One region of the Rhizobium sp. 01T417 genome, then DNA from elsewhere that is predicted to be linked to it. Evidence: predicted binding sites of a transcription regulator. Region 1 holds the regulator's gene; each other region holds the start of a gene.
The links. The regulator HrcA, encoded in region 1, represses chaperone genes, less so after heat shock. The targets are predictions, from matches to a motif close to GTTAGCACTCNCNNNNNGNGAGTGCTAAC.
Positions count from the first base shown of each region.

Region 2: AC1DPR_RS30725 (co-chaperone GroES) is a predicted target of HrcA. The motif match lies at 4,607-4,635, and genes of this name have one in related genera.
Region 3: groES (co-chaperone GroES) is a predicted target of HrcA. The motif match lies at 1,580-1,608, and genes of this name have one in related genera.
Region 4: groES (co-chaperone GroES) is a predicted target of HrcA. The motif match lies at 4,205-4,233, and genes of this name have one in related genera.

Region 1 covers NZ_JBFTQH010000003.1:181,237-188,780, reverse strand. The annotation lists gene AC1DPR_RS04760 (nucleoside hydrolase) at 99-1,043, shown strand; gene grpE (nucleotide exchange factor GrpE) at 1,074-1,694, opposite strand; gene AC1DPR_RS04750 (GFA family protein) at 1,914-2,348, shown strand; gene hrcA (heat-inducible transcriptional repressor HrcA) at 2,354-3,442, opposite strand; gene rph (ribonuclease PH) at 3,618-4,337, shown strand; gene AC1DPR_RS04735 (VOC family protein) at 4,334-4,750, shown strand; gene rdgB (RdgB/HAM1 family non-canonical purine NTP pyrophosphatase) at 4,758-5,402, shown strand; gene hemW (radical SAM family heme chaperone HemW) at 5,438-6,613, shown strand; gene AC1DPR_RS04720 (DMT family transporter) at 6,610-7,527, opposite strand.
Region 2 covers NZ_JBFTQH010000068.1:9,073-16,616, forward strand. The annotation lists gene htpG (molecular chaperone HtpG) at 1-478, opposite strand, end outside; partial or broken gene AC1DPR_RS30700 (alpha/beta hydrolase) at 658-1,742, opposite strand; partial or broken gene AC1DPR_RS30705 (DUF982 domain-containing protein) at 1,996-2,297, shown strand; gene AC1DPR_RS30710 (SPW repeat protein) at 2,702-3,259, opposite strand; gene AC1DPR_RS30715 (DUF982 domain-containing protein) at 3,572-3,877, shown strand; gene AC1DPR_RS30720 (hypothetical protein) at 4,036-4,281, shown strand; gene AC1DPR_RS30725 (co-chaperone GroES) at 4,782-5,096, shown strand; gene groL (chaperonin GroEL) at 5,144-6,772, shown strand; gene AC1DPR_RS30735 (hypothetical protein) at 6,822-7,079, shown strand; gene AC1DPR_RS30740 (DUF982 domain-containing protein) at 7,176-7,472, shown strand.
Region 3 covers NZ_JBFTQH010000068.1:1,564-7,899, forward strand. The annotation lists partial or broken gene AC1DPR_RS30650 (type I glyceraldehyde-3-phosphate dehydrogenase) at 1-458, opposite strand, end outside; gene AC1DPR_RS30655 (Hsp20/alpha crystallin family protein) at 740-1,249, opposite strand; partial or broken gene AC1DPR_RS30660 (Hsp20 family protein) at 1,284-1,532, opposite strand; gene groES (co-chaperone GroES) at 1,746-2,060, shown strand; gene groL (chaperonin GroEL) at 2,113-3,741, shown strand; gene AC1DPR_RS30675 (hypothetical protein) at 4,311-4,592, opposite strand; gene AC1DPR_RS30680 (DUF982 domain-containing protein) at 4,602-4,901, opposite strand; gene AC1DPR_RS30685 (Hsp20 family protein) at 4,972-5,448, opposite strand; gene AC1DPR_RS30690 (DUF2332 family protein) at 5,651-5,836, shown strand; gene htpG (molecular chaperone HtpG) at 6,098-6,336, opposite strand, start outside.
Region 4 covers NZ_JBFTQH010000009.1:41,249-48,792, reverse strand. The annotation lists gene AC1DPR_RS11880 (glutathione binding-like protein) at 213-923, shown strand; gene AC1DPR_RS11875 (hypothetical protein) at 986-1,432, opposite strand; gene groL (chaperonin GroEL) at 2,135-3,775, opposite strand; gene groES (co-chaperone GroES) at 3,850-4,146, opposite strand; gene chrA (chromate efflux transporter) at 4,457-5,905, shown strand; gene AC1DPR_RS11855 (TIGR01459 family HAD-type hydrolase) at 6,007-6,855, shown strand; gene AC1DPR_RS11850 (bifunctional riboflavin kinase/FAD synthetase) at 6,883-7,544, shown strand, end outside.

The DNA of each region.
Region 1 (7,544 bases):
CAAATCCTGCCCGCGCCGGCTGTGCCGATTTGCGACGGAAATATAAACAAACGGTGCATGCCACGAAGACGCGCACCACGAGGATGGGAACGATCGGAATGGCAAACCCTAGAAAGATCATCATCGACACTGACCCCGGTCAGGACGACGCAGCCGCCATCATGCTGGCTTTTGGCAGCCCGGAAGAGCTCGATGTACTCGGCATCACCACGGTCGCCGGCAACGTGCCACTGTCCTACACCAGCCGCAATGCGCGCATCGTCTGCGAGCTCTGTGGTCGCACCGATACGAAGGTCTTTGCCGGCGCCGACAAGCCGATTGCGCGCAAGCTGGTGACCGCGGAGCACGTGCATGGCAAGACCGGCCTCGACGGTCCGGTTCTCGACGAGCCCACGATGCCGCTGCAGACGCAGCATTCGGTGGATTTCATCGTCGAGACGCTGCGCAGCGAGCCGGAAGGCGCAGTGACGCTCTGCACGCTGGGGCCGCTGACCAATATTGGCCTGGCCTTCCAGCAGGCGCCCGACATCATCCCGCGCGTCCATGAACTGGTCATGATGGGCGGCGGCTTCTTCGAGGGTGGCAACATTACGCCGGCCGCCGAATTCAACATCTTCGTGGATCCCGAGGCAGCCGACATCGTCTTCCGCTCCGGCGTTCCGATCGTGATGATGCCGCTCGACGTCACGCACAAGCTTCTGACAGGCAAGGACCGCGTCAAGCGCATGGCTGATCTCGGCACACGCCCGGCCATCGCCATGGTCGAGATGCTGGAATTCTTCGAACGCTTCGATGTCGAGAAATACGGCTCGGACGGCGGCCCGCTGCACGACCCGACGGTTATCGCCTATCTGCTGAAGCCGGAGCTTTTCAAGGGGCGGACCTGCAATGTCGAGATCGAGGTGAAGTCGGAACTGACTGCCGGCATGACCGTCGTCGACTGGTGGCACGTGACCCACCGCAAGCGCAATGCGCAGGTCATGCGCGATGTCGATGCGGACGGATTTTTCGATCTGCTGATCGAGCGTTTCGCCCGCATCTGATTTCGGATTGTTTGACGGGCGCCTGAGGGATCAGGCGTCCTTCTGGTCGAAAACCGAATTGGTTTCGGGTTCGACCAGCTTCGGTCCGCCCTTGGCGACGCCGACCATGGCCGGGCGCAGAACACGCTCGCCAATCGTGTAGCCAGCCTGAACGACCTGAACAACGGTGTTGTTCGGCACCTCAGGGTTCGGTACTTCGAACATGGCCTGGTGGAAATTCGGATCGAACTTCTGGCCAACCGGCTCCAGCTTTCGGACACCGTGGCGCTCGAGCGCCGCCAACATCGAGCGTTCCGTCATCTCGACACCCTCGATCAGCGTTGTCAGGCCGGCATCAGCGGCAGCCCTTGCTTCCTCCGGAATCGCATCGATGGCGCGGCGCAGGTTGTCCGAAACGGCCAACATGTCGCGGGCGAAGCCAGCAGCCGAATAGGTCTTGGCGTCCTTGATTTCCCGCTCGGTGCGGCGGCGCAGGTTATCCATCTCGGCAGCAAGCCGCAGATAGCGGTCGCGCAGCTCTGCGTTCTCGCCCTTCAGAAGTTCCAGCGGATCGGGCTGTGCGGTGGCTTCGTTCTCGACGTTTGCGGCGGCGTCCGCTGCGGCTTCGGCCGCGGCTGCGTCAGGTCCGTTCTTCGTCGTTTCGTCAGTCATGACGTTCTCCGGTGATTGGTGTCTTTTAGGATGTGCCCGATATCGAGCTTTGACGGGCAAAAATCAAGTCTGCGTGACTGAAAAGCGCGCGATGCGGGGCAACTCATGCCGGGTTGAGCGAGAGGGCCAGCTTGACTTGCTCGCGCTAAAGTTCTTTTATTTTAGAGCTACCTAAACCTTTCTTGCTTCGGCCTAATCCTGGGTCAGGGAGCTGCTACCATGAGCGATCAGAAAAGCTATTCCGGGCGCTGCTTCTGCGGCGCCGTGGAGATTGTTGCTACCGGCGAACCGGTGGCGATGGGATACTGCCACTGTGCCTCCTGCCGGCATTGGTCCGCAGGGCCGGTCAATGCCTTCACGCTCTGGCAGCCGCAGGCTGTCCGGGTCACTAAAGGCGGAGAGCATGTCGAGGGCTATCAGAAGTCCGATACCAGCGTGCGGAAGTTCTGCGAGCTGTGCGGTGGGCATCTCTACACCGAGCACCCGACCTGGGGCGTCACCGACGTCTACGCGGCACTTCTGCCGGATCTCGACTACACCCCGGCGCTGCACGTGAACTATCAGGAGAGCGTGCTGCGCATTCGTGACGGCCTGCCCAAATATAAAGACATGCCCGCGGAGATGGGCGGCTCGGGCGACACGTTGCCTGAGTAGCCGCGCTACTTCGCGCCGCGTGACAGTCGCGTCATAAGCTGAGCGGTATAATCGACCATCGGGACGATGCGCGAGTAGTTGAGACGCGTCGGCCCGATCACTCCCACGGCACCGACAATGCGGTCGTCATCGTCACGATAAGGCGCAACGATCAACGACGAGCCGGAGAGCGAGAAGAGCTTGTTCTCCGAGCCGATGAAAATGCGCACACCTGGCCCGCTTTCGGCCAGATTGAGGAGTTCCAGCAAGCTGTCTTTTTTCTCGAGGTCGTCGAACAGCATTCGCAGGCGGTCGAGATCGTCGGCACCGGCGAGACCGGCGAGCAAATTGGCGCGGCCGCGAATGATGAGCTGAGCCGGTTTGCCTTCGTCCGCGCTGCCGGACCACACAGCGATGCCGCGCTCGACGAGATCCTGCGACAGCGTGTCGAGTTCGCGGCGGACATCGTCCTTCAGTCGGCTCAGCTGATTGCGCAGTTCCGGCAGCGTCTGGCCGGTCATATGCGCGTTGAGGAAGTTTGCGGCCTCGGTCAATTGCGATGATGTGACGCCTGCCGGAAGCTCGATGATGCGGTTTTCCACCTGGTCGTGATCGCCAACGAGCACCGCAAGCGCCTTGGTCGGCTCGAGGCGAATGAACTCGACATGCTTGAGCACAGGATCGCTTTTCGAGGTGATGACAAGTCCGGCGCCGCGCGAAATGCCCGAGAGCATTCGGCTCGCCTCGTTCATCATCAATTCCATCGGATTGTCGCGGCTTTCGGCGCGCACCTGCCGATCGATGTTGGCACGATCCTCGGCCGAGAGATCGCCCACCTGCATGAAGGCGTCGACGAAGAAGCGCAGGCCGATCTGCGTCGGCAGACGCCCGGAACTGACATGCGGTGAATAGATGAGGCCGAGTTCTTCCAGATCGCTCATCACATTGCGTACGGACGCCGGCGACAGCGACATCGGCAGGATTCGCGAAAGGTTGCGGGAACCGAGCGGTTCGCCCGTTTCCAGATAGCCCTCCACGATGCGGCGAAAGATTTCCTTGGAGCGTTCATCCAGCGCAGCCACTGCCTCTGAAACCGACGTCGATCTGAACTCCATGAAACCTTGCGTACCCGTGCTGACGATGATCCGACAAAATATAGCCAATCTCTCCGCAGCGGCAAAAGGGAAATTGCAAATGGACGCTGCCAATCGTAGAAGCTCTCAACACCATAGCACGCATGATCTACCCGAAGCCTGCTCACGCCTTCGGCACGATGATTAGGAGAATAGTATGCGGCCCTCAGGCAGAAAAACCGACCAGATGCGCAAGGTCTCTTTCGAGCGCAATTTCTCCAAGCACGCGGAAGGCTCCTGTCTGGTGAAGTTCGGCGATACGCATGTGTTGTGCACGGCGAGCGTCGAGGAAAAGCCGCCGGCATGGCTGCGCAACACCGGCAAGGGCTGGGTTACGGCCGAATACGGCATGCTGCCGCGCGCCACCGGCGATCGCATGAAGCGCGAAGCTGCGGCCGGCAAGCAGGGCGGTCGCACCCAGGAGATCCAGCGCCTGATCGGCCGCTCGCTGCGCGCCGTCGTCGACCTCAAGGAGCTCGGCGAGCGCCAGATCACCCTCGATTGCGACGTCATCCAGGCGGACGGCGGAACGCGCACCGCCTCGATCACGGGCGCCTGGATTGCGCTCTACGACTGCCTGAAATGGATGGAGAGCCGCAACATGCTCAAGGTCGAGCGCGTGCTCAAGGACCATGTCGCGGCCATTTCCTGTGGCATCTTCGCAAACCAGTCGGTCCTTGACCTCGACTATCTCGAAGACTCCTCGGCCGAGACCGACGCGAACTTCGTGATGACCGGCACTGGCGGTATCGTCGAAATTCAGGGCACCGCCGAAGGCACGCCCTTTACCGACGAGGAGTTCGCTTCGCTGATGACGCTCGCCAAGGGGGGCATTGCCGAACTCGTGGCGATGCAAAAGCAGGCGATCGCCGGATGAACGACGTGCTGGAAGGCATGCTGGAGACGGCGCTCTATGCTGAGGATCTCGACAAGGTCGAAGCCTTCTATGAAGGCGTTCTCGGTCTTTCGAAGATCTCGCGGAGCGGCAACCGGCATGTCTTCTTTCGCTGCGGCCCCGGCGTGCTGCTGATTTTCAATCCGAAAGAAACGATCAAGCCGCCCTCACCGACCGCGCTGCAGGTGCCGCCTCATGGCACAAGCGGTGCGGGACACGCCTGTTTCCGCGTCTCGGGCGAAAATCTCGATGCGATTGCCACCCGGTTGATGTCGGAGGGTGTCGCCATCGAATCCGAAGTCACCTGGCCGCAGGGCGGCCGATCGATCTATTTCCGCGATCCAGCGGGCAACAGCCTTGAATGCGCTGAAGCCCGTATCTGGGGCCTCGAATAGGACAATTATGCGCAAGCTCGAAACCAAGACCATTGTCGTTGCCAGCCACAATGCCGGCAAGATCCGGGAAATCCAGGACCTGATCGGCCCCTTCGGCTTCACCGCGAAGTCGGCGGCTGAATTGAACTTCGTGGAGCCTGACGAAACCGGCACCACCTTCGAGGAAAACGCAAAGATCAAGGCGCTCGCTTCTGCGGAAGCCGCTGGACTTCCGGCGCTGTCGGATGATTCCGGCCTCGCCATCGATGCGCTCGGCGGCGATCCTGGCGTCTATACCGCCAACTGGGCCGAGAAGCCCGACGGGACCCGCGACTTCGCGATGGCGATGGAGAAAGTCGAGGCGGCGCTGGACAAGGCCGGCGCTTCAAAGCCGGAACAGCGTACCGCCCGCTTCGTAAGCGTGCTCTGCCTTGCCTGGCCGGACGGCCATACGGAGCTCTTCCGCGGTGAAGTCGAGGGCGCTGTCGTCTGGCCGCCGCGCGGCAGCCAAGGCTTCGGCTACGATCCGGTCTTTCAACCCGAGGGCTATGACACTACCTTTGGAGAGATGAGCGGGGAAGAAAAACACGGCTGGAAGCCGGGCGACGCAGAGGCCCTGTCGCACCGCGCCCGCGCCTTCAAGATTTTCGTCGAAACCTGCCTGGAAGCCTAAGGGCAAACGTGGACACTTTGGAACAGCCTGACCTGATGCGCTATGCCGCTCTTCTGCCCGATACCGGCGAACCCGGCTTCGGCGTCTACGTGCATTGGCCGTTCTGCGCTGCCAAGTGCCCCTATTGCGATTTCAACAGCCATGTCCGCCACCAGCCGGTCGATCAGGAGCGCTTCACTGCGGCCTTCCTGAAGGAAATGGCAACGGTGCGCCAATTGAGCGGGCCGAAGACGGTGACGAGCGTCTTCCTCGGCGGCGGCACGCCCTCTCTGATGAACCCTTCGACGGTTTCGGCCATTCTCAATGGTATTGCCAAGCATTGGCATATGCCAGACGGTATCGAGATCACCATGGAGGCGAACCCCTCCAGCGTCGAGGCGGAGCGTTTCCGGGGCTATCGCGCCGCCGGGGTCAACCGCGTCTCGCTTGGCGTCCAAGCCTTGAATGACCGCGACCTGAAGTTTCTCGGACGGCTGCACGACGTTGCCGACGCGCTGAAGGCGATCAAGCTGGCACGCGACATCTTTCCGCGCATGTCCTTCGACCTGATCTATGCTCGCCCGAACCAGACTGTCGAGGAATGGGAGCGCGAGCTGAAGGAGGCGATCTCCTACGCGGTCGATCACCTCTCGCTCTACCAGCTGACGATCGAGGAAGGCACGCCCTTCTACGGCCTTCACAAGGCGGGCAAGCTTGTCGTTCCGGACGGCGATCAATCGGCATTGCTCTACGAAGCGACGCAGGAGATCACGGCTCGCGAAGGAATGCCGGCCTACGAGGTGTCCAACCACGCGCGCCCCGGCGCGGAGAGCCGCCACAACCTCACCTATTGGCGTTACGGCGACTATGCCGGTATCGGCCCCGGCGCCCACGGGCGGCTGACGCGCGGCGCGATGAAGATCGCGACGGCGACCGAGCGGAAGCCGGAAAGTTGGCTCGATCTCGTCGAGCGCGACGGCCACGGCATCCTCGATCAGGAACAACTCGGCTACGAGGAGCAGGCGGACGAACTGCTGTTGATGGGACTACGCCTGAAGGAAGGTGTCGATCTCGCCCGCTGGCAACAGCTTTCAGGCCGCGATCTCGACCCAAAGCGTGAAGAATTCCTGCTGGAACACGGCTTCGTCGAGCGGATCGGCAATTCCCGGCTTCGCTGCACGCCGTCGGGTATGCTGATCCTCGATTCCGTCGTAGCCGACCTCGCCTGCTAGGCCGGCCGCTTTCGTCCCAGGGAAAACAACCGCCCGTCGATCGCCGCAAGGCCGATCGCGATCATCGCCATGCCGATCAGATGCTTGGCTTGCAGTTGCTCGCCGAGAATAGCTGCGCCGAGCAGGATGGCGCTGACCGGGATCAGGAAGGTCACGAGCATGAGGTTTGTCGCCCCTGCCGTTGCCAGGATGCGGAAGAACAACACATAGGCGATCGCCGTCGACAGCAAGGCCAGGCCCAGCAAGGCCATCCAGGTCTCGAGTGACGGGGCGGCCAAAGTCCAAGGTTGATCCACGACGAGCGCGATCGGCAGCATCAGGATGGTCGAAGCGGTAACCTGTCCGGCGGCGGGAATGAGCGGCGCCATGCCCATCTGGCGGAAGCGTCGGCCGAAGATCCCGGCGAAGGAGTAGGAGAGCGCAGCACCGAGCACGGCAAGCTGCGCCAGCACGTTCGAGCCGAGATCACGCAACACGTCGAAGCCAATCATGTAGGCAACACCAGCAAAGCCAACGAGGACGCCGAGCAGGCGGTTGCCGGTCATCTTTTCGTCCGCTGTCAGGAAATGCGCGACGACGACACCGAAGAGCGGCGTCGTGGCATTCAGGATCGAGGCAAGGCCGCTTGCGATGTGCGTCTGGCCCCAGACGATGAGGCAGAAGGGGATCATGTTGTTCAGGATGCCCATGCCGAAGAACGCAGCCCAGGACCTAGCGTCGCGCGGCATCGCATGGCCGGTGGCTCGGACGATAAGGTTCAGCGCAAGTGCGGCAATCAGGACCCGGCCCGCGACGATCGTGAACGGCGGCAGGGTCTTCACCAGAATACCGTTGAAGAGGAAGGAGCCGCCCCATAACAGGGACAACACCAGCAGCATTCCCCACTCGGCAAGGCCCATTTGTTTCTGCTGCATTATCTTCTCCCTAGTCA
Region 2 (7,544 bases), on a different contig from region 1:
ATGACCATTTCCAGGCCTCGCCCTCGCCGGCGTGGCGCGAGATCACATCGACACGGTGAGCGACCATAAACGATGAATAGAAGCCGACGCCGAATTGGCCGATAAGTTCCGCTTTTTCTCCAGCTTTGGCCGCCTCAAGCCGATCCATGAACGCTTTCGTCCCCGAGCGCGCGATCGTGCCAAGCGCGTTGATCATCTCGTCGCGGTTCATGCCGATGCCGCTGTCTTCGATCGCGAGTGTCTGCGCCCCTTCATTAAGCGTCACGAGAATTGCCGGCTGGATCCCATCGGACGAGAGCTGCGGCTTGGAAATCGACTCATACCGCAGCTTTTCGCAGGCATCCGCCGCGTTCGAGATCAATTCCCGGAGGAATACATCTTTGTCCGAGTAAACCGAATGCACCATCATGTGCAGGAGTCGGCTGACATCGGCTTCGAATACGTGTTGCTCGGGCTGCCGCTCTTCTACTGTCGTCATTGATAACTCCATCGTACGGAAATCGCCGGTCAAGTGGTTTTTCCGGTATTAAATTTCAAGCGCCATCATTCATCGACCATGAGAATTCAGACGGCCGGACTTCGGCGGGCACCGGGGGGCCTTATCGTGCAGGCTTCTTCCATCTTGCGATCCGATCCCGGCCGTTTGCGGGACAAGGTTCAGTATGTGATCTGCCCATTCTTGATCGCTGCACCGTCGGATGAGAGTTCCTCCTTCAAAATTGCTCGCGCCTCCGGGCTGATGACGGCGACGGGTGCCGCGATTGCGAGACGTGCAGCCGAGCCTGCAAAATTTGCGGCCGTCACGCCAATCTGGTCTGCCGCGCTTGCCTTTCCGCCATCGAGGGGCTGCCGGCCAGCCGCCGCCCGAGGAGACGCACGATCTCCGGGCTGTCGGCGAAGGCGTTGTGGCCGAGCGGGTCGTTCGTCGCGATCGCGCTCGTGTCGATGACAGAAACGCCGAGTTCGTTGAAAAGAGGTGCGTAAGGTCTGAGATCGGACCCGCCGAGCCGTTTGACCCCGCCCGAAAGCCAGCCCGAGACTTCCAGCGCCTTGTGGTGTTTCGATGTCAGGATAACAAAGTGCGGCCGCTTCGGTCCCATTTCCGTGAACTGGCGGCGGAAGACGTCAACATCGATGTCCGGCGATGCGAGCACGACGTTCTTCACCTTCGCCGGGATCGATTTCTCGCCCATGGCGACGCCCCGCAATGCCTCCGCCGCGAGCCAGCCGCCCATCGAGTGAGCGAGGATCGTCACATCGGAGACGTCGGGGCTCTTCACCGCCTGGAGGATCAGATCCTCGAGGGCGTGGCGCGAGTAGTTGGCGCTCTCCTTATCGTAGAGGTAATCGAAGCCGCGCCGCCTGGACGGCCAGGTGAAAAGGATGGGCGCGGCGTCGCCTCCCGAGTCATGGACGATCTGTGCGAAGCGGAAGACCGCATCGGCATAGGTGTTGTTGAATCCATGAACGAAGATGATGACCTGATGCTTCTTGTTTCGATTTGCCCGGTACCAGTTTAAGGCCTGCCCTTCGGACTGGACCTTGGCGACCTGCGTGACCGCGAACTCCTTTTGCGGGTTGGGCGGCATGCGCAACGGCCACTGCACCTCTCCAATTTTGCGGTTCCGGTCGGGCGGGATGGACACGTCGACGACGCTGTTGAGCGAGATCGCCGTTCCGCGGTCGCCGGAATAGAGCTTGCCAAGATCCTCCGAAGGCTTGCGCGTCGTGGCGACAAGCATCGTGACCCGAGTGGTGCCGGTGGGGGCGACGGCGAGTGGCCGCAGGACGTCCTGAGCCCGGCTGGCGCGGTGAAAGGATACCTCGCGCCTCCGCTGTCATTGTGTATGGAAGGGATAAGGTGACGATCTGTCGCTCGGATGGTCAGTCGTCGTCTACAATGTAGCAGGTTCTGATGTCTTGAAATACACTCTGTCGGCACCGATATTTTCTTTACTTCTTTTTCATCCGGTTTGAATGCGAAAGGAGGACATCATGCTTCACCTGGAATTGGTTTGGATGACGCCCGTCGCCGTCCGCATGAAAGACGAGAGCCCCCAGGTCTTCGCTTCTGTCAACGACGCGCTCGACTTTCTGGAAGGGGATTGGGCCATCTATCGAGGCAGAATTACAATCGGGCGGTTCAAACGTGCCGCCGTGCTCTAAACCGAATGACGCCAGTCACCATCGCGCGCGAAGCGTTCATTGACGCCTGCCGCGATGCGGGATTGTCAACGGGCGCAGATCGACCGCTCGGGACGAAGACTGGCGCTGGCGGTCAACACTCGCTTGCCTAGAATGGCTGGGTTGGGGCACCTCTTGGTGCCCCAACCTTCGAACGTTCGCTGGTCGTCAGCTTATCGAAATCCAGCCCCTTGCCGAAGCGCTGGGAGAACTCAGCCGGATTGAGCCCACCAGGTTGATAACCGTGTGGAATACAAAACCGTCGTTGCGGCGGCGCTGTCCGGCTGCGCCCAACGCGGGCCGGTATAGCGATACGCGGATTGGGTCCAGGTCAAATTTGCGAGCATTGAGCTCCTTGCACGTCCCGGGCTATCATAACCCCAATCATGTCGATCACTTGCTTATTCTGTTCGTTGACCTCCTCATACCCCTGCTGCGGCGGTGTTCAATTGCGCTCAGGCAACCACCGCCGAACTCCTATACCGACGGTTCGAGGCGTTGACTTGCGGCGGCAACTTCATTGATACGGTCTCGTGAGCCATCTGCCACCTAAGCATACAAGGGAGACAAGAATCGCTATGGCCCCTGCCGCGAGATGTGAGGTGGCAGGGTCAGCGTTGTTCGAAAAGTCCAGGAGCCATGGCGCTGCGAAGATCCAGACGCCGATCGACAGACATGCCAAATTTAGCTTTGGCCAGATGTCCGTTGCAGCAGCGACGGCGAGAACCGTCAATGCCAGCCCACCGATCCATGCGTTGATTGATGCGAGCAAAGACCCTTCGTAGCTCAGCACCCACGGGCAGACAAACAATACCGCTCCTGCCACGGCATTCACCGTGTTGAGTATTGCTAAAAGAGAAACCCGTTCTTCGACCTTCCCAAGACAAGACGGCGGCTGACATCGATGTTGGAAGATCGCGTGTATGCTTGGAACTATGTGCCACTCCTTCTGCCGACCGCTCCGAACATCCATAGACATCCTATCTCGGCAAGGCTTCCTGGCGGCGTCTGTCGGGTGCATCGGAACGTCTCGCAGCGAGGAGCGGCGGTCTGATTCCATACGAAAGGTGGTCATTGATCCTGTCGCTCTGCTGCCGCGCCATGCCCCTTCGAGCCGTTAGCCCTCCGGAGATCTGTCGCCGAATGCGGTGGCCCGCCTTTCTGAAGTCGTCGACCAGCCGGATCTGCATGCGGGCGTAATCGGCATCGGAGCCACACCGGCTGCCGAAGTCCGAGGCATTTCGTTGAGGGGCTGGCTCTCTAACACGCCCCGCGGCGTATAGGTGGTCTTGAACCGCCTGATAGCGCCCACCCGCTAGCCCTTGCACGCCCCCGTCTCCAATCCTAAATTTTTGTTATTTGTCGTTGGTAGGAAAAGGAGGAAAAAATGCCGACGTCAGATATCCTTTGGAGTAGTCCCGTAAATGTTCGGCTTCCGAATGGTACTGAGAAGTCGTTCCAAAGTATCCACGACACCTTGGACTTTCTTGAAAACGAATGGCCCAAGGTACACGGTGCGTATCACGACGCAGCAGTAGCGAGTTGCCGAAACGCCCTCGGGCGACAGACTCCTCCCGCGGTCAGCAAAGAGCTTTTCCTCGCGGCATGCCTGGAAGCAGGCCTTGCGGTTCGAGGCGGTAGCAGGCGAGCGAGCGGCCAACGCTTATCAGAAACCGCTCACCGACATTTCTGAATCCGACAAAGCTGGAACAAATACCGGCAACCGCACTTATCGGCCAGAGGCCATTCCCCTCGACCTTTCATAAGTCCAAATGCGTGCCCCGCTGTTCTCGCGGGGCCTTTTTGGGCGATGGCAATGCAAAAGAGATGTTCTTCATGGAGGATGTTGTGATGTCTCGCAAAAACTTCAGTCGCCACGATGAGCCCCTGAATTCCGACGACTTACGCAAATGCCAGGCAGTTTTGAATGCTATCTGCGGGGACTTCGGGATAGAGCCTGGATCCGAGGAAGCAGATCGCATCGCCGCGATCACCATCGAGCTCTATCAACAGGGGGTACGCGACGTTGGACATCTGAAGCATATCGTCGATGCCGCGCGCGGCCTCGATCTCGGCGGAAATGGAAACAAGACGTAGCCTACCGCGCTTTGAGCTTCGCTCACGGCCTTCGGGGCGTGACCACTTAAGGAGCCCTGACCTTACGCCGCAGAACACGCGGGGCTCTTTTCCACACCGGCATCCGAAGTTTCGCACGCTCGCGTGACCGCCATAGGTGTGAGGAAGCATCGGCGGTTGAATTCAACCCGGCCGGTTGGTCGCGATCCGATCTGACGCTCCAAATCCGATGAAAATCGCATGCTTCGTCTCCGTTTCGCAACAGTCTGTAAGGTGGTGCAATTTTTTGCCGCCATCAACGAATTTTTGAACGCCCAATGCCAGGTTTCTTGTTTCTTTCCAGCATGTTAGCACCCGCATTTGAAGAGTGCTTATTTTTTGTTTTGACCTCTTGAAATCGAAAAATCGCAAAACCAGATCATTTTGCGCAAAACGCTCGAACGAGGTTTTGCCCCCGCCCGGACCGGTCATCCGGTCCGGCGGGGAACAACGTCATCATTGTTTGTCCATCGGAGGAAAACATGTCGTTCCGACCGCTTCATGATCGCATTCTTGTCCGCCGGGTTGAGTTCGAAGAGAAAACCAAGGGCGGCATCATCATTCCAGATAGCGCCAAGGAAAAACCGCAGGAAGGCGAGGTCATCGCCGTTGGCCCTGGCGCGCGCAACGATGCCGGCCAGATCCAGGCGCTCGACGTCAAGGCCGGTGATCGCATCGTGTTCGGCAAGTGGTCCGGCACCGAGATCAAGATCAACGGCGAGGACCTGCTGATCATGAAAGAAAGCGATGTCATGGGCATCATCGAAGTCCCGGCAGAGCAGAAGCAGGCCGCCTGAAGGCCGACCGATCAGTTAAATTAGCTGCCTATTGAGGAGTTAAAGAAATGGCTGCGAAAGAAGTCAAGTTCCACACCGATGCCCGTGAACGCATGCTGCGTGGGGTCGATGTGCTTGCCAATGCTGTGAAGGTGACGCTTGGGCCGAAAGGCCGCAACGTCGTGATCGAAAAGTCCTTCGGCGCGCCGCGTATAACCAAGGACGGCGTTTCGGTCGCCAAGGAAATCGACCTGGAAGACAAATTCGAAAACATGGGCGCCCAGATGCTGCGCGAAGTGGCATCCAAGACCAACGATCTCGCTGGCGACGGCACAACGACCGCGACGGTGCTTGCCCAGGCAATCGTCAAGGAAGGCGCCAAGGCGGTGGCGTCGGGCATGAACCCGATGGACCTGAAGCGCGGCATCGACATTGCCGTCGACGCCGTGGTCAAGGAACTGAAGACCAACGCGCGCAAGATCTCCAACAATTCGGAGATCGCCCAGGTCGGTACGATTTCGGCCAATGGCGACGAAGAGATCGGCCGTTACCTTGCCGAGGCAATGGAAAAGGTTGGCAATGAGGGCGTCATCACCGTCGAGGAAGCCAAGACGGCCGAAACCGAACTTGAAGTCGTCGAAGGCATGCAGTTCGATCGCGGCTATCTTAGCCCTTACTTTGTGACCAATGCCGACAAGATGCGGGTCGAGTTCGAGGATCCTTATATCCTCATCCACGAGAAGAAGCTTTCGAACCTGCAATCGATGCTGCCGGTTCTCGAAGCTGTCGTCCAATCCGGCAAACCGCTCCTCATCATCGCTGAAGACGTCGAAGGCGAGGCTCTCGCCACCCTCGTCGTCAACAAGCTGCGTGGTGGCTTGAAGATCGCCGCCGTCAAGGCACCGGGCTTCGGCGACCGCCGCAAGGCTATGCTGGAAGACATCGCCATCCTGACGGGCGGCACTGTCATTTCCGAAGACCTCGGCATCAAGCTGGAGAACGTGACGCTGAACATGCTTGGCCGCGCCAAGAAGGTCGCGATCGAGAAGGAGAACACGACGGTCATCGATGGCGTCGGTTCCAAGGCCGAGATCGACGGCCGCGTTGCGCAGATCCGCGCCCAGATCGAGGAAACCACCTCCGACTACGATCGCGAGAAACTGCAGGAACGCCTCGCCAAGCTCGCCGGCGGCGTTGCCGTCATCCGCGTCGGTGGCTCGACGGAAGTCGAAGTGAAGGAGAAGAAGGACCGCGTCGACGACGCGTTGCATGCTACCCGTGCGGCCGTCGAGGAAGGCATTCTGCCGGGCGGTGGCGTGGCGTTGCTGCGAGCCGTCAAGGCCCTCGACAATCTCAACACGGCCAACCAGGACCAGCGGGTCGGCATTGAGATCGTGCGTCGCGCGATCGAGGCGCCGGTGCGCCAGATCGCCGAGAATGCCGGCGCAGAAGGTTCGATCATCGTCGGCAAGCTGCGCGAGAAGTCCGACTTCTCCTACGGCTGGAACGCCCAGACCGGCGAGTATGGTGATCTCTACGCACAGGGCGTCATTGACCCGGCCAAGGTCGTGCGCACCGCGCTTCAGGATGCAGCCTCCGTTGCCGGCCTGCTGGTGACGACGGAAGCCATGATCGCCGAAAAACCCAAGAAGGAAGCCGCTCCGGCGATCCCCGCTGGCGCCGGCATGGACTTCTAGGTGGATCAGCCAGGCCCGCCCGTCGGGCGGGCCGTTCCCGGAGTGAGAAATGAATCCGACGTCTTCCCCAACAAAGGAGGAGGCGCGTTTGTGCGCGAGTGTCGTCAAGGAAATCTCCCAGACAAGGGGAGTTTCCAGAGACCCGGTCGCTATCGGAAAGTTAACCGTGCTGGTGGCGCGGCTCTTCAACAGCGGGCTGCGCGAACGCGATGATCTTATGTCAGCCGCCATGCGATCGTCCGATTTGCAGGGTGACCTGATGCATACAGATACCGGAGTGCGAACGTCGTCAAATAGCAAAGAATGAAAGGAGAGGCGCGCTGCCGGCCTGGAAACTGGCACCTTTGGAGGCCACTAGCCGCCGAGGTTCACAACCATCAAGCAAACCTGAAAGGAGGTAACCGTGGCACTCGATCTGTTTGACTCACCCCTTTTCGCTCAGAGAAAGTACTTTGTGCAGGAAATAACAGGGCTCGATGACGCTTTCGACCTTCTGGACGAATGGCCTACAGAGCAGCGCGATCTCTCTTATGAAACGGCAGTCAGGGTTTGCCGAGATGCCGCGGCGGGCAAACGTTCCCTCCCTGCCGCGCGGGAGGACTCTCGACGCTTTTTGAAGCCAAAAGGCAAACTCGTCGACGTTGGCGAAGTCGCGCCATATTTGCGTAAGCTACGCACCGACAGCTTTAGCAAAGCGTGATCGGCCTGGCATCACGTTGGCTGCAAAAAAGTGGTGGCTGCAGACACTCGCAACTTCGCAAATTTGGCAGCG
Region 3 (6,336 bases), on a different contig from region 1:
TGGTTGACGCCGAAAACGACGGTCAGGTCGGCGCCGTCGGCAGGAGCCGAAACGATGACGCGCTTTGCGCCGGCCGTCAGGTGCGCGGCAGCCTTGTCGCGGGCGGTGAAGATGCCGGTGCATTCCATCGCGATGTCGACGCCGAGTTCCTTGTGCGGCAGCGTTGCCGGGTCCTTGATCGCGGTCACCTTGATCGGCTTGCCGCCGCCAACAGTGATCGTGTCGCCCTCGACCTTCACCTCGGCCGGGAACTTGCCGTGGATGGAGTCGTAGCGCAGCAGATGGGCGTTGGTCTCGACCGGGCCGAGGTCGTTGATGGCAACGACTTCAATGTCGGTGCGGCCGGATTCGACGATAGCGCGGAGAACGTTACGGCCGATGCGGCCGAAGCCGTTGATGGCAACCTTTAATCGATGGCCTCGAGCAACGCATTTTATTGAACTGGCGGTCCAACACATGGCGGCGTAACCCTCCATTATGGAACATTTGCATATAGCCGCAAGTTGAAGTGTTGTTAGCTTGCTGTTCAAAAAAAGCGGCCCAAAAGAGGCGCGCGCCGCGAAACGTTGACGTCAATCGCCAAGGGCTGGCTGGTGCCGACGTCCTCCACAAACTTCCGGTCAGCACGACCCGATCGTTTGTTTCGTGCAAGGGGTTCCTCATCGACGTCATCGTTTACTGCCCAAGCAAACCCAGCCGGGCACGTCCACACCCGGCTGGCTTGCGGTGGCGGCCGTTATTATTTGGTGCTGTCGATGGTGATCCGCTTGACATTGGCTCGCGCCTTTTCGGTCTTCGGCAGCGTTACTGCGAGGAGACCGTTCTTGAACGTTGCGGCGACCTTATCCTCATCGATCTGGCGGTCAAGAGCCAGCCGCCGTTCGAATCGCCCGTAGTAGCGCTCGCTGAACCGGCGGTCCTTGTCCTCAGTTTCCGACTTTTTCTCGCCGCGAAGCGTAAGCATGCCATCCCCCACCAATACCTCGATCTCGTCTGAATCGATGCCCGGAACCTCCGCTATTACGCGTATCTCGCTGTCATTCTCTTCGATCTCCACGTGCGGCCACGTGCCATGGAAAGGCGCCGTGTCACCGAACAACGATGGCGGGCCGAAGCCGCGAAAGACTTCGTCGAACAGACGGTTGACGTTGCGGTGCAGTGACAGGAATGGATCCATGTCATCACCGCGATAGGTGCTCGGAAGCTGGCTGCTCCCACGGCTCCACGGGATCAGGTCACGTACACTCATGGCTGTCATCCTTTCTTCCGTTTCTGTCTCTTTCTTAGTGCAAACAGGCGATGGTTGCACAGTTCTGTCGTGCTGGGCCTTTGTCGCCTTCGATCTGCTTCGAAGCTGCCTTCGTCGTCTCGGACTGAATGGCGATACGACGTGGCTTCATCTCCTCAGGTATTTCCTTTTTGAGATCGATGACGAGTAGCCCGTTTTCGAGCGTCGCGCCCTCGACGATGACGTGATCGGCGAGTTCAAATCTGCGCGCAAACGGCCTCAGAGCAAGGCCTTGATGGAGGTGTACTCCAAACCGCCGCCGACATGAAATAGCCGTATCATTTCACGCTGGTTAGCACTCGACGGGCCAGAGTGCTAAAAATGTCAATCTGCCTCTTGAAACTCCAAAGATCATAAACCAGATCGAATTACGCGCGATGGCGAAAGAATCGCGCGTCCCGCGTCGGCTTCGCTCCGAATGCTGCGCGGAGCACCTCTTGAATCTGAGGAGAGCGACATGACGTTCCGTCCCTTGCATGACCGCATCCTGGTTCGCCGCATCGAGGCCGAGGAAAAGACGGCCGGCGGCATCATTATCCCAGACACGGCGAAGGAAAAGCCACAGGAAGGTGAGGTCGTTGCCGCCGGCCCCGGTGCGCGCGACGACAGTGGGCAGTTGCAACCCCTCGACGTGAAAGTGGGAGATCGCATCCTGTTCGGCAAATGGTCGGGCACCGAGATCAAGCTCAATGGCGAGGATCTTCTGATCATGAAGGAATCTGATGTGATGGGCGTGATCGAGGTGGACGCCGCTGCGAGAAATGCGGCGTAGGGTCGATACCGCCTTCTAACAAGGAATTCTAGCCTGAGGAAGGAGCAGACAAATGGCTGCCAAGGAAGTGAAATTCCATTCCGACGCCCGCGAGAAGATGCTGGCCGGTGTCGATATCCTCGCAAATGCGGTCAAGGTTACGCTCGGCCCCAAGGGGCGCAATGTTGTTATCGACAAGTCGTACGGCGCGCCCCGGATCACCAAGGACGGCGTCACTGTGGCCAAGGAAGTCGAGCTGGAGGACAAGTTCGAGAACATGGGCGCACAGATGGTGCGGGAAGTTGCCTCGAAGACCAGCGACATCGCTGGTGACGGCACTACCACTGCGACAGTTCTCGCCCAGGCGATCGTCAAGGAAGGTGCGAAGGCTGTAGCGTCGGGCATGAACCCGATGGACCTAAAGCGCGGTATCGACAAAGCAGTCGAAGCTGTGGTCGAGGAACTGAAGAGGAACGCCCGTAAAGTCACTAAGAACGACGAAATCTCCCAGGTTGGCACCATCTCGGCCAATGGCGACAGCGAGATAGGCCGTTTCCTCGCGGAAGCGATGGAAAAAGTCGGCAACGAAGGCGTCATCACCGTCGAGGAAGCCAAGACCGCCGTGACAGAGTTGGAAGTCGTCGAAGGCATGCAGTTCGACCGTGGTTATCTCTCGCCGTATTTTGTCACCAACCCAGAGAAGATGCGGGTTGAGCTCGAGGAACCCTACCTCCTGATCCACGAAAAGAAGCTTTCGAACCTGCAGGCGTTGCTGCCGGTCCTCGAGGCCGTGGTTCAGTCCGGGAAGCCTTTGCTTATCATCGCCGAGGACGTCGAAGGCGAGGCGCTGGCGACGCTCGTCGTCAACAAGCTGCGCGGCGGCCTGAAGGTGGCTGCCGTCAAGGCTCCAGGGTTCGGCGACCGCCGCAAGGCGATGCTGGAGGACATAGCGATCCTAACAGGCGGGACCGCAGTCTCTGAGGACCTTGGCATCAAGCTCGAGAATGTGACCCTCAACATGCTTGGCGGCGCCAAGAAGGTCGTCGTCGAGAAGGAAAACACGACGATCATCGACGGCGCAGGTTCGAAGACGGAGATTCAGGGCCGCGTCGCGCAGATCAGGGCGCAGATCGAGGAAACCACGTCAGACTACGATCGCGAAAAGCTGCAGGAGCGGCTGGCCAAGCTTGCCGGCGGCGTGGCCGTCATCCGCGTCGGCGGCTCGACCGAGGTCGAGGTGAGGGAACGCAAGGACCGCGTCGACGACGCCATGCATGCCACGCGCGCGGCCGTCGAGGAGGGCGTGCTGCCCGGCGGTGGTGTCGCGTTGTTGAGAGCCGTCAAAGCACTGGACAGCGTTCAGACTGAGAATGCCGACCAGAAACACGGCATCGACATCGTCCGCCGTGCAATCGAGGCGCCGGTGCGCCAGATCGCCGAGAATGCAGGTGCCGAGGGCTCGATCATCGTCGGTAAGCTGCGTGAGAAGACCGATTTTGGCTACGGCTGGAACGCCCAGACCAACCAGTTCGGTGATCTCTACGATCAGGGCGTGATCGACCCGGTCAAGGTCGTTCGCACCGCGCTGCAGGACGCCGCCTCGATCGCCGGCCTACTGATTACCACCGAGGCAATGGTCGCCGAGAAGCCGAGGAAGGATGTACCGTACCCGCCGATGTCGGCAGGCGGCATGGACTTCTGATTGAAACGATAATTCCGCGGCCTTTCGGGGCGCGGACGGTCGGTAGATCTGTGAAATAAGACATGCGTTGCGCCTGACTGGATGCGGCGTTATCTGTCGCGACCGTCGCGGAACGCACGGCGGCCTTTGAAGTGCCGGGAGCGCGATCGTGCTTGATCTGTTTCGCGGCGGGTTGAAACCCTCCACGGTGATCCAGTCGGTGGTTGCCCGACGCACGACCTTGGGAACGATGGAACACGATTGCCTTAGACGTCCAGTCACAATCCTTGTGGATGTCGGATTTCCGGCGCGGCCGCTATCGAAGCGATAGCACGCCATCGCGCTCAATGCCTCGGGGCAGCCCTTGCGAGCGTTGATTTCGAGACCGCTCCCTGGACGTTTGTCGCCTTCTCGCATCGGGCCATGTCCTCGCACGCGCCTTTGCGCCTAACTCCCGTTCGCGAGCCGGAGTCAGTAAACGTGCCAGCACTCCGTGAGGGGAGAGCCGGGCGGCGAACAGCGCTCGCTTGATCAAGCCATCAAGCGGCTGGCGAAAGTCGACGAGACAGACGGCCCGAGAGCGTCGTCTGTCAGGTGGCGTAGCGCCGATCGAGTTCTCGGAGGGCAGACTGAACCTCATCGATCGAAACTGGCTCCGGTGTTCCTGGAACGTGACGGAGGCACGGTTTCGAATCGATCGCGTAAAAGTCCGAAGCCCATGCCGCGAGGATCGTTCGCTTATCGTCGACAGAAAGTGCTGGCGCCATTACCACATCGATTGGCCGTCGAAACAGCAGCCCTTGCGGTGCTAGAACTGTTGGCCCGATCGCCATGGCATGGTTGGCAGCCTGCTCCAACATGTTGTCCATCATCGATTTACCTCAGCGTATGTGCGGATCCCTGTCCCGTCGCAGGCGAGACGCGACGATGACGTTGGTTTCCGGCGCCAGCAGATCGTGCTTTTCAGCAAAGGCGGCAAATAGGCCGCGAGCGGTCTCCGCTTCGATTTCACCGCGCAGCGCAGCTCCACAGGCCTTAAGCGCAACTGAGTGCGCGTTATCTCTGAGCGCCGCCGGCCACTCGACGAGATACCGGTAGGCGTCCATCGCGCTGCGAACCTCCGCCGGAAAACCGAGGCCGACCAGAATAGAAACAGGCTCTTTGAACATATCGGGTTTCATTACGCTCTCCTTCCCAACCCGCGATGTTGACGGGCGCCGCCGCCGCGCCGCCCTCCTTGAGGGGTTCTGCTTAAGCGGCCTTCTGCGCTTCGATCTGCGCGAGAGAAGCCGACGGCTCAACACTTGAAGCGGTCTCGATGGCGATTTTCCGCGGTTTCATTTCCTCCGGGACCTCACGAACGAGATCCACGGACAGGAGACCGTTCTTTAGATCCGCTCCGTTCACCCTGACATGGTCGGCGAGCTCGAACCGGTGTTCGAACGGCCGGCCGGCGATGCCGCGATGAAGGTAGGCTTCGGTAGCCGCCTCCTGCTTCTTGCCGGTCACGGTCAGAAGGTTGGACTGGAATGTTATGTCGAGATCGTCCTGGGCGAAACCTGCCACCGCTATCGAGATCCGATAGCTGTCATCGCCAGTCTTCACAATGTCATAGGGCGGCCAGTCGTTGATCGAGCGGGCGCGCTGAGCATTTTCGAGAAGATTGAAGACCCGATCGAAACCGACGCTGGATCGGAACAGCGGTGCATAGTCGTAGGATGTTGCCATAGCCATATCCTCCTTGAAGCAACATGGGTACGGAGCGCCGAAAGATGGCGCTTCCAGCAAGGCCAGCCCTATCCTCAGCGGCTGGCAGCTATCGATTTGGTTTTTGAGAATTTCAGATTCAAGAGCTGCGCTTGAGAAAAATTAGCGTGTTCCAGTCCTGGCGAACCATTCAATCGAGTTCCGCTTTTCGAATAGAGATTCAATCGCGGGGGCAATACCTCAAGTCGGCGCTATCGCCACGGAACCGTCTCCGCTCGCATGGCTTTCGGTGGAACCGCTCGCCGCCGGCGCACCACATGCGGTGCAGCGGCTGACGATTTGGCCACGCGGCGAAACCAGGCAACTCGCCTCCTGCGACCACCATGGTCGCTGGATTGAGTGGCTCTAACCCGCGGCCTCTACGCAATGGCGACTTCGAACTCAACAACCGACGTGGCGCCCATGGCCCAAGACATTCTTGGTGTTGATGGGATACGAACCGCCGACCCGGTGGGTCCGGGCCGGTGAAAATTCAAAACATCCGAAAATAGAGCTTAGTGGGCTATGCTGAGTACAATTAGCTGATCATGGAATATCATTTGAGAAAACGCTGTCACATTCGTTGGCCAAGTTTTGGAAAGGCAGCCATTGGCCACCTCGCCGAAGTTTGTTACTTGCTGTGTCTCATCGCAAGCGCAAACAGCCTTGCCTGCCGGTTGGCGAACGCGCGCGGGTTGGCTGGTTTGTCCCCGTCGAGAATGCGCGCTTCGTCAAGCAAAAGCCACGCAGCATCCTCGCGAAACGCCTCATCGTCCACTGACGCAATGTTTTTAACAAGCTCGCTCTGCCCATTGATCTCCAGGATCGGCTTCGATGCTGTTTGCAACCGCCCCGCCCCTTGAAGCAGTT
Region 4 (7,544 bases), on a different contig from region 1:
AACGTTGTCTCCGTTGAATGGCGTTTGAGGTTGTTGTGCCCCGGCACGGTTGCAACCTCGGATGCCACTTTGTCGCCTTTTTTTGCTGTTGTGGAAAGATAGACGGAAAGGGACACTTCGTTCTCTATTATTGAACGACCGATCTTGGCGAAGTCGGCTTGCCATCGATGGTGCGCCTCTTTTATGGTCGGCCGCCCAAGATGGAGACCCCGATGGCAGATCTTTCCGCATTTCCGATCACGACGCGCTGGCCAGCAGCGAACCCGGATATCATCCAGCTTTACTCGTTGCCAACCCCGAACGGCGTGAAGATATCGATTGCGCTTGAAGAGCTTGGCTTGTCCTATGAACCGCATCTGATCTCGTTCAGCACGAACGACCAGAAGTCGCCGGAATTCGTATCGCTCAATCCCAATGGCCGCATCCCGGCAATCATCGATCCCAATGGCCCCGATGGAAAGCCGATCGGCATTTTCGAATCCGGTGCCATCCTGCTCTATTTGGCAGAGAAGACAGGCAAACTCATTCCATCAGATACAGCCGGGCGCTACGAGACGATCCAGTGGGTCTTCTTCCAGATGGCCGGTATCGGACCGATGTTCGGACAGTTCGGGCACTTCTACAAATTCGCGGCCGATAAGGTTGCCAACAACTCGTATCCGATGGAGCGCTACCGCGACGAATCAAAGCGGCTTCTGAGCGTACTGGAAGCACGCCTCCAGGGTCGCCAGTGGATCATGGGCGATCTCTACACGATCGCCGATATCGCCACTTTCCCGTGGCTCCGCGGTGCAGACATCTTCTACGGCGGGCGTGAGGTGTTGGATTATAAGAGCTTCCCGGCCGTGATGGACTGGCTAGAGCGCTGCATCGCCCGGCCGGCCTCGGAAAAGGGGTTGAATATCCCGGCACGGCCTGCGTAAATCTGAGGCAAATATGCAAAAAGCCGGTCCAAAAGGCCGGCTTTTTTCATGTGCGGGAGCGTCTATTGGCGCCTGGCAAACTCGCCGCCGGTATTCGTCTTGAAACGAGGGAAGATGAAAACACCGAGCATGCTGCCGTGATTAGCATCGTCGTGGCCGTTCGACTCGCCCATGCAGAACAACGGCTGACGGAAGCCATTCGACATCATGATGGTGGTCGAGAAACAGAAGGATGAGGAGAGCGTCGCAGCCTGCTCGAAGAGTTCCAGGATGTGATCGTGATCCTTCGGATCGTAGCAGCGCATGAGGCTCAGAAGCCCGCATACCCGCGCCGGGAGTCCGTGCAGCAGGGCGCTCCATTCCTTGAGGCGGATCACGCCGCTGGACAGGTCTCCGACCCAGGTTTCCGAAATGGAAAACTGCGCCAGCATTTCAGGATCATGATTGCTGATATCCAGTGAGCCCGGCATAAGCGGTGCCGCGGCGTTGGTTCTCGCGATTTTGAACAAATTTTTCCCCAGCGTAGGTGCGGCTTCCCCCGCCGCACGTCCGGCAAAAATGAGCAGGTTCATGTTGCACCGCGCATCATGCTCGGGCGACCGGGAAATGGGGTCTGGATTGCCGGTTCTTCTCACGGAACCGCTTCCAATTTCACGGGGGCGTTACTCAACTTCTAATATATTTTTCGGGAGGGGGTTGTCCCGAATCCTACGTCGCATTCTCGTGGCCAGGATCGATGCGCATCGTGACCCATCGGCTGATGACACGCGCCGAATGCGAGGGGATTTATAGGCACTTTCATGCAAACGGCAATCCGCTTTTTGCATAATGCCGATCGCTACTGTGAGTGGAAAAACAACCGTGAAAGTATGGGGGACGCGAAAAAGAGCAAAAAAATGCGCAGCTGCCGAAGTGTAACCGGTTTCAATGCTCTCCTGAGCTCTGAAATGTGCATAAAATTGCAGCGAACGGATAACACAGCTTTTGGAAGAAATAATGCAGGCTCACAAGCTCTGCGAAAGCTTCGCCGAATGCGAGGCGCATTCAGATATGCGGTTAAACGTTTCACCTGACGATTGAAAAAGCTCACCTGGCGAATCATGCGCCGGAACGAAAAAGGGCGGTCCGAAGACCGCCCTTCCTATTTCCGGGAAAACCAGGAGATAGATCGGTGAAGCTTTATGGACGCTTCAGCGATAGGCTTTCGCCTATCACATCATGTCCATGCCGCCCATGCCGCCCATGCCGCCCGGCATGCCAGCCGGAGCGTCCTTCTTCGGCAGCTCGGCGATCATGGCTTCGGTGGTGATCAGCAGCGAAGCAACCGAAGCTGCGTCTTGCAGAGCCGTGCGAACAACCTTGACCGGGTCGACGATACCCATGGCGATCATGTCGCCGTATTCGCCGGTCTGGGCGTTGTAACCGAAGTTGTCCTGACCCTTCTCGAGGATCTTGCCAACAACGATCGATGCTTCGTCACCAGCGTTCTCGGCGATCTGACGGGCCGGAGCCTGCAGAGCGCGGCGAACGATGTTGATGCCAGCTTCCTGGTCGTCGTTCTCGCCCTTGACGGAGATCTTGGCGGAGGAACGCAGCAGGGCAACGCCGCCGCCCGGTACGATACCTTCCTGAACAGCAGCGCGCGTCGCGTTGAGCGCGTCGTCGATGCGGTCCTTCTTTTCCTTCACTTCGACTTCCGTCGAACCGCCGACGCGGATGACTGCAACGCCACCAGCGAGCTTAGCAAGACGCTCCTGCAGCTTTTCGCGGTCGTAGTCGGAGGTGGTTTCTTCGATCTGGGCCTTGATCTGGGCAACGCGGCCTTCGATGTCGGACTTGGCGCCCGAACCGTCGACGATCGTCGTGTTTTCCTTGGAGATCGAAACCTTCTTGGCGCGGCCGAGCATGTCGAGGGTAACCGACTCGAGCTTGATGCCGAGGTCTTCGGAGATGACAGTGCCGCCCGTGAGGATCGCGATGTCTTCGAGCATGGCCTTGCGGCGATCTCCGAAGCCAGGAGCCTTGACAGCAGCAATCTTCAGGCCGCCACGCAGCTTGTTGACGACGAGCGTAGCAAGAGCTTCGCCTTCGACGTCTTCAGCGATGATGAGGAGCGGCTTGCCGGTCTGAACGACAGCTTCGAGAACCGGGAGCATGGCCTGGAGGTTCGAGAGTTTCTTCTCGTGCAGGAGGATGAAGGCGTCTTCGAGATCAGCGATCATCTTTTCCGGGTTGGTGACGAAGTACGGGCTGAGGTAGCCGCGGTCGAACTGCATGCCTTCGACGACTTCGAGTTCGGTTTCAGCGGTCTTGGCTTCTTCGACGGTGATAACGCCTTCGTTGCCGACCTTCTGCATTGCTTCAGCAATGTCGAGACCGATCTGCTTTTCGCCGTTTGCGGAGATCGTGCCGACCTGGGCAACTTCTTCCGAGGTGTTGATCTTCTTGGCCTTGGCCTGGAGATCCTTCACGACTTCAGCAACAGCGAGGTCAATGCCGCGCTTCAGGTCCATCGGGTTCATGCCGGCTGCAACAGCCTTGGCGCCTTCGCGAACGATCGCCTGAGCGAGAACCGTTGCGGTCGTCGTGCCGTCGCCGGCGATGTCGTTGGTCTTCGAAGCAACTTCGCGGACCATCTGGGCGCCCATGTTTTCGAACTTGTCTTCCAGTTCGATTTCCTTGGCGACCGAAACGCCGTCCTTGGTGATGCGCGGAGCGCCGAAGGACTTGTCGATGATGACGTTACGACCCTTCGGGCCGAGCGTTACCTTCACTGCGTCAGCGAGAATGTCGACGCCACGCAGCATCTTTTCGCGCGCGGTGCGGCCGAATTTGATTTCTTTAGCTGCCATGATTGAAACTCCTGAATTCGAGTTGTCCGGGCTATGGGCCCGTAGCTAAAATCGGAAAGGGGAAAAACGGCTGATTAGCCGATGATGCCCATGATGTCGGCTTCCTTCATGATCAGAAGGTCTTCGCCGTTGATCTTGACTTCAGTGCCGGACCACTTGCCGAACAGAACGCGATCGCCAGCCTTGACGTCGAGAGCGACGACCTTGCCGGACTCGTCACGAGCGCCGGAACCGACGGCGACGATTTCGCCTTCCTGCGGCTTTTCCTTGGCGGTGTCGGGAATGATGATGCCGCCCTTGGTCTTTTCTTCGGACTCAACGCGACGGACAACGACGCGATCGTGAAGGGGGCGGAAATTGGTGCTTGCCATTGTCTAATCCCTCGATCAAATGACACTCGCAGGCCGAGAGCGGCCCGCACGGATGGGTGTTAGCACTCGTGCTTGGTGAGTGCTAGCGAGGCAGCATTTAGGAGTGGCCCAACGGGGAGTCAAGAACGGCCGCAATTTTTCTTCGCCGTCCTCACAAACAGCCTTAACAGCAAATCCTTGTCGGAAGTGCGACAGGTTGCGTTCTCTCCGAGATTTCCGAACGTCCTGAAGCTGGAGAGCTTTTGTATCCCCGGAACGTTTGCGGCACCCGCGGGGCGAGTGGCGTCAGGATTGCCGCGCATACACGCCGATGGTATCGAGCAGCTTGGGGCAGGGGGCGGCAACCGTGAACAAAACGATCGCGGCGGACGAAATCATAGCGGTACCGACACTTGGGGAGGCGGCGCGTGTATGGGCGCGCATCGGCTGCTTGGGCTTCGGCGGGCCGGCCGGTCAGATCGCCCTGATGCACACGACGATTGTCGATGAGAAGCGCTGGATTTCCGAGGAGCGCTTCCTGCACGGATTGAATTTCTGCATGCTGCTGCCTGGCCCGGAGGCTCAGCAACTGGCCACCTATATCGGCTGGCTGATGCACGGCGTGCGCGGCGGCCTCATTGCCGGCTTGTTGTTTGTATTGCCGGGCTTCCTTGTCATCCTGATGCTGTCGAGCCTCTACGCCGTCTTTCAGGAGGCCGCGTGGCTTCCCGCGCTTTTCTTCGGAGCAAAGGCTGCCGTTTTGGCAATCGTCATCGAGGCCTTGCTCCGGGTGCGGCGCCGAGCGCTGAGGGAGCGCTTTCATTATTATGTGGCCGGAGCGTCGTTCCTGGCTCTCTTCTTCCTGAACTTGCCGTTTCCTCTGGTTATCATCCTGGCCGGAGCAGCAGGCTTGTTATGGATGAAGTATTCCAAGCGTCGATTGGCAGCGCCGGTCTTGCCGCAAGCCTCTTCGCGCACGCATTTTCCCGCGGTTACGACGCATGTGATCGCAAGGCCTCTTGTGGTGCTCGTGTTCTGGATCCTTGTCTGGCAGTCGCCACTCTTTTTCATTCGCGGCCTCGATGTACCGACGGACCTGATCGCCGAAACCCTGAGCGGCGAAACCAATGTTTTCGGCGCGGTCTTCATCTTCTTCTCCAAGATGGCCGTCATCACCTTCGGAGGCGCGTACGCCGTCCTCTCCTATGTCGGCCAGGTCGCCGTCGGCCATTACGCCTGGCTTCAGCCGGCCGAGATACTCGATGGACTGGCACTTGCCGAGACGACGCCCGGGCCACTTGTTCTTGTTCTCTGTTTTGTCGGATTTCTCGCCGGCTATCGCAACCCGCTCGCCATGGCGCCGCTTGCCGGGGGCTTCCTTGGTGCTTTCCTCGCCGGCTGGGCGACCTTCGTGCCGAGCTTCATCTGGATCTTCGCCGGGGCTCCCTACATCGAGAAGCTGCGCAGCAACGAAAACCTCTCGTCGGCCCTTTCGGCGATCACCGCGGCGGTAGTCGGCGTCATCCTCAACCTTGCCCTTTGGTTCGGTCTGCACGTGCTCTTCGCCGAAGTTGGCCGTGCCGCACTCCTGTCCGGGAAAACCGGTCTGCCAATCGTCAGCGTCGCATGGCCGGAGTGGCGGACCCTCGATATCGCGGCGCTTGGGATCTTTGTAATGGCGTGCGTGATGCTCTTCCGATTCGAGAAGGGCCTCCTGACGATACTTGCTGTGTCGACTGCCGCAGGCCTGCTAATCAAAACGGGCGAGGCCCTTCTCTAATCGACGAGCACAGTTTTTTGCCGTTGCTCACTGCAAAATGCCTTGCCATCCCGGCATGCCTTTGCGATGTCACCTTGACTTAACGACAGCGGGAAATCGGAATGGCCAAGCGGATCGAGAACTTTGCAGAAATCACCAGCCACTACGACGCGGTGTTCTGCGATGTCTGGGGCGTCTTGCACAATGGAGCCGATCCCTTTCCCAAGGCGGCTGCGGCGCTGGAAGCAGCGCGCGGCGAGGGGCTAACCGTCGTTCTCATCACCAATTCGCCGCGCATCGCTCCGCAGGTCGTGACGCAGCTTCGCCAGATCGGCATCCAGGATGGCGCCTATGACCGCATCGTCACATCGGGCGACGTCACGCGGGGCCTGATCGCCGAGGGTCCGAAGAAGGTATTTCTGCTTGGACCGGATCGCGACGAGGCGATCATCGAGGGCCTTGGTGTCGAGCGCGTCGAGGCCAAGGATGCGGACTCGGTCGTCTGCACGGGCTTCTTCGACGACGAAACCGAGACCCCGGAAGACTACACCAAGATGCTGAAGGCATTTCAGGCGCGTGGCGTGCCGATGATCTGTGCCAATCCCGATCTGGTTGTCGAGCGCGGCCACAAGATCATCCCCTGCGCCGGCGCGATGGCGGCATATTACAATCAGCTCGGTGGCCAAACGCGCATTGCCGGCAAGCCGCACAAGCCGATCTACGAGGCCGTGCTATCTGCCGCCCGCGAAGCCCACGGGGACTTTCCGCTGAACCGTGTGCTTGCGATCGGAGACGGTATGCCGACCGATGTTCGCGGCGCTCTCGATTACGGGCTTGATCTCCTCTATATCAGCGGCGGCATCCACGCGACGGAATATACGCTGAATGGAGTGACCGACGAGGCGATCCTCACCGCCTATCTGGAGCGCGAAAGAGCGACGCCGAAGTGGTGGATGCCCCGCCTCGCATAACGAGCCTCGCAAGAGAAAAGCCAGCCGATGACCGTTTTTCACCGCAACGAAACCCGCGAACCCCTGCCGGCCCATCTGCATGGCGGCGTGATTGCCATCGGCAACTTCGACGGTGTGCATCGGGGCCATCAGTCCGTGCTCAACCGGGCCTTGGAGATATCGAGGCAGCGGGGCATTCCGGCACTGGTCCTGACGTTTGAGCCACATCCCCGCACTGTCTTCCGCCCGGAGCAGCCGGTCTTTCGCTTGACGCCGGCGCCGCTCAAGGCGCGCATCCTCGAAGCGATCGGCTTCAATGCCGTCATCGAATATCCCTTCGACCGGGAATTCTCACAGCGCTCGGCGGACGATTTCATCCATTCGATCCTCAAGGATTGGCTCAGCGCATCCGAGGTCGTGACCGGCTTCAACTTTCATTTCGGCCGCGGCCGGGAAGGCGGCCCGGCCTTCCTGATGGATGCCGGCCAGAAATACGGCTTTGGCGTGACGCTGATCGACGCGTTTCGTGACGAGAATACCGACGTCGTCTCCTCGAGCCACGTTCGCGAATTGTTGAGGGATGGCAATGTCAGCGAGGCGGCGGCGATGCTCGGCTATCACTATACGGTGGAAGCTGAAGTCATCGGCGGCGAGAAGCTTGGCCGTCAGCTCGGCTTTCCGACCGCGAATATGCGGTTGCCCGCCGAAGC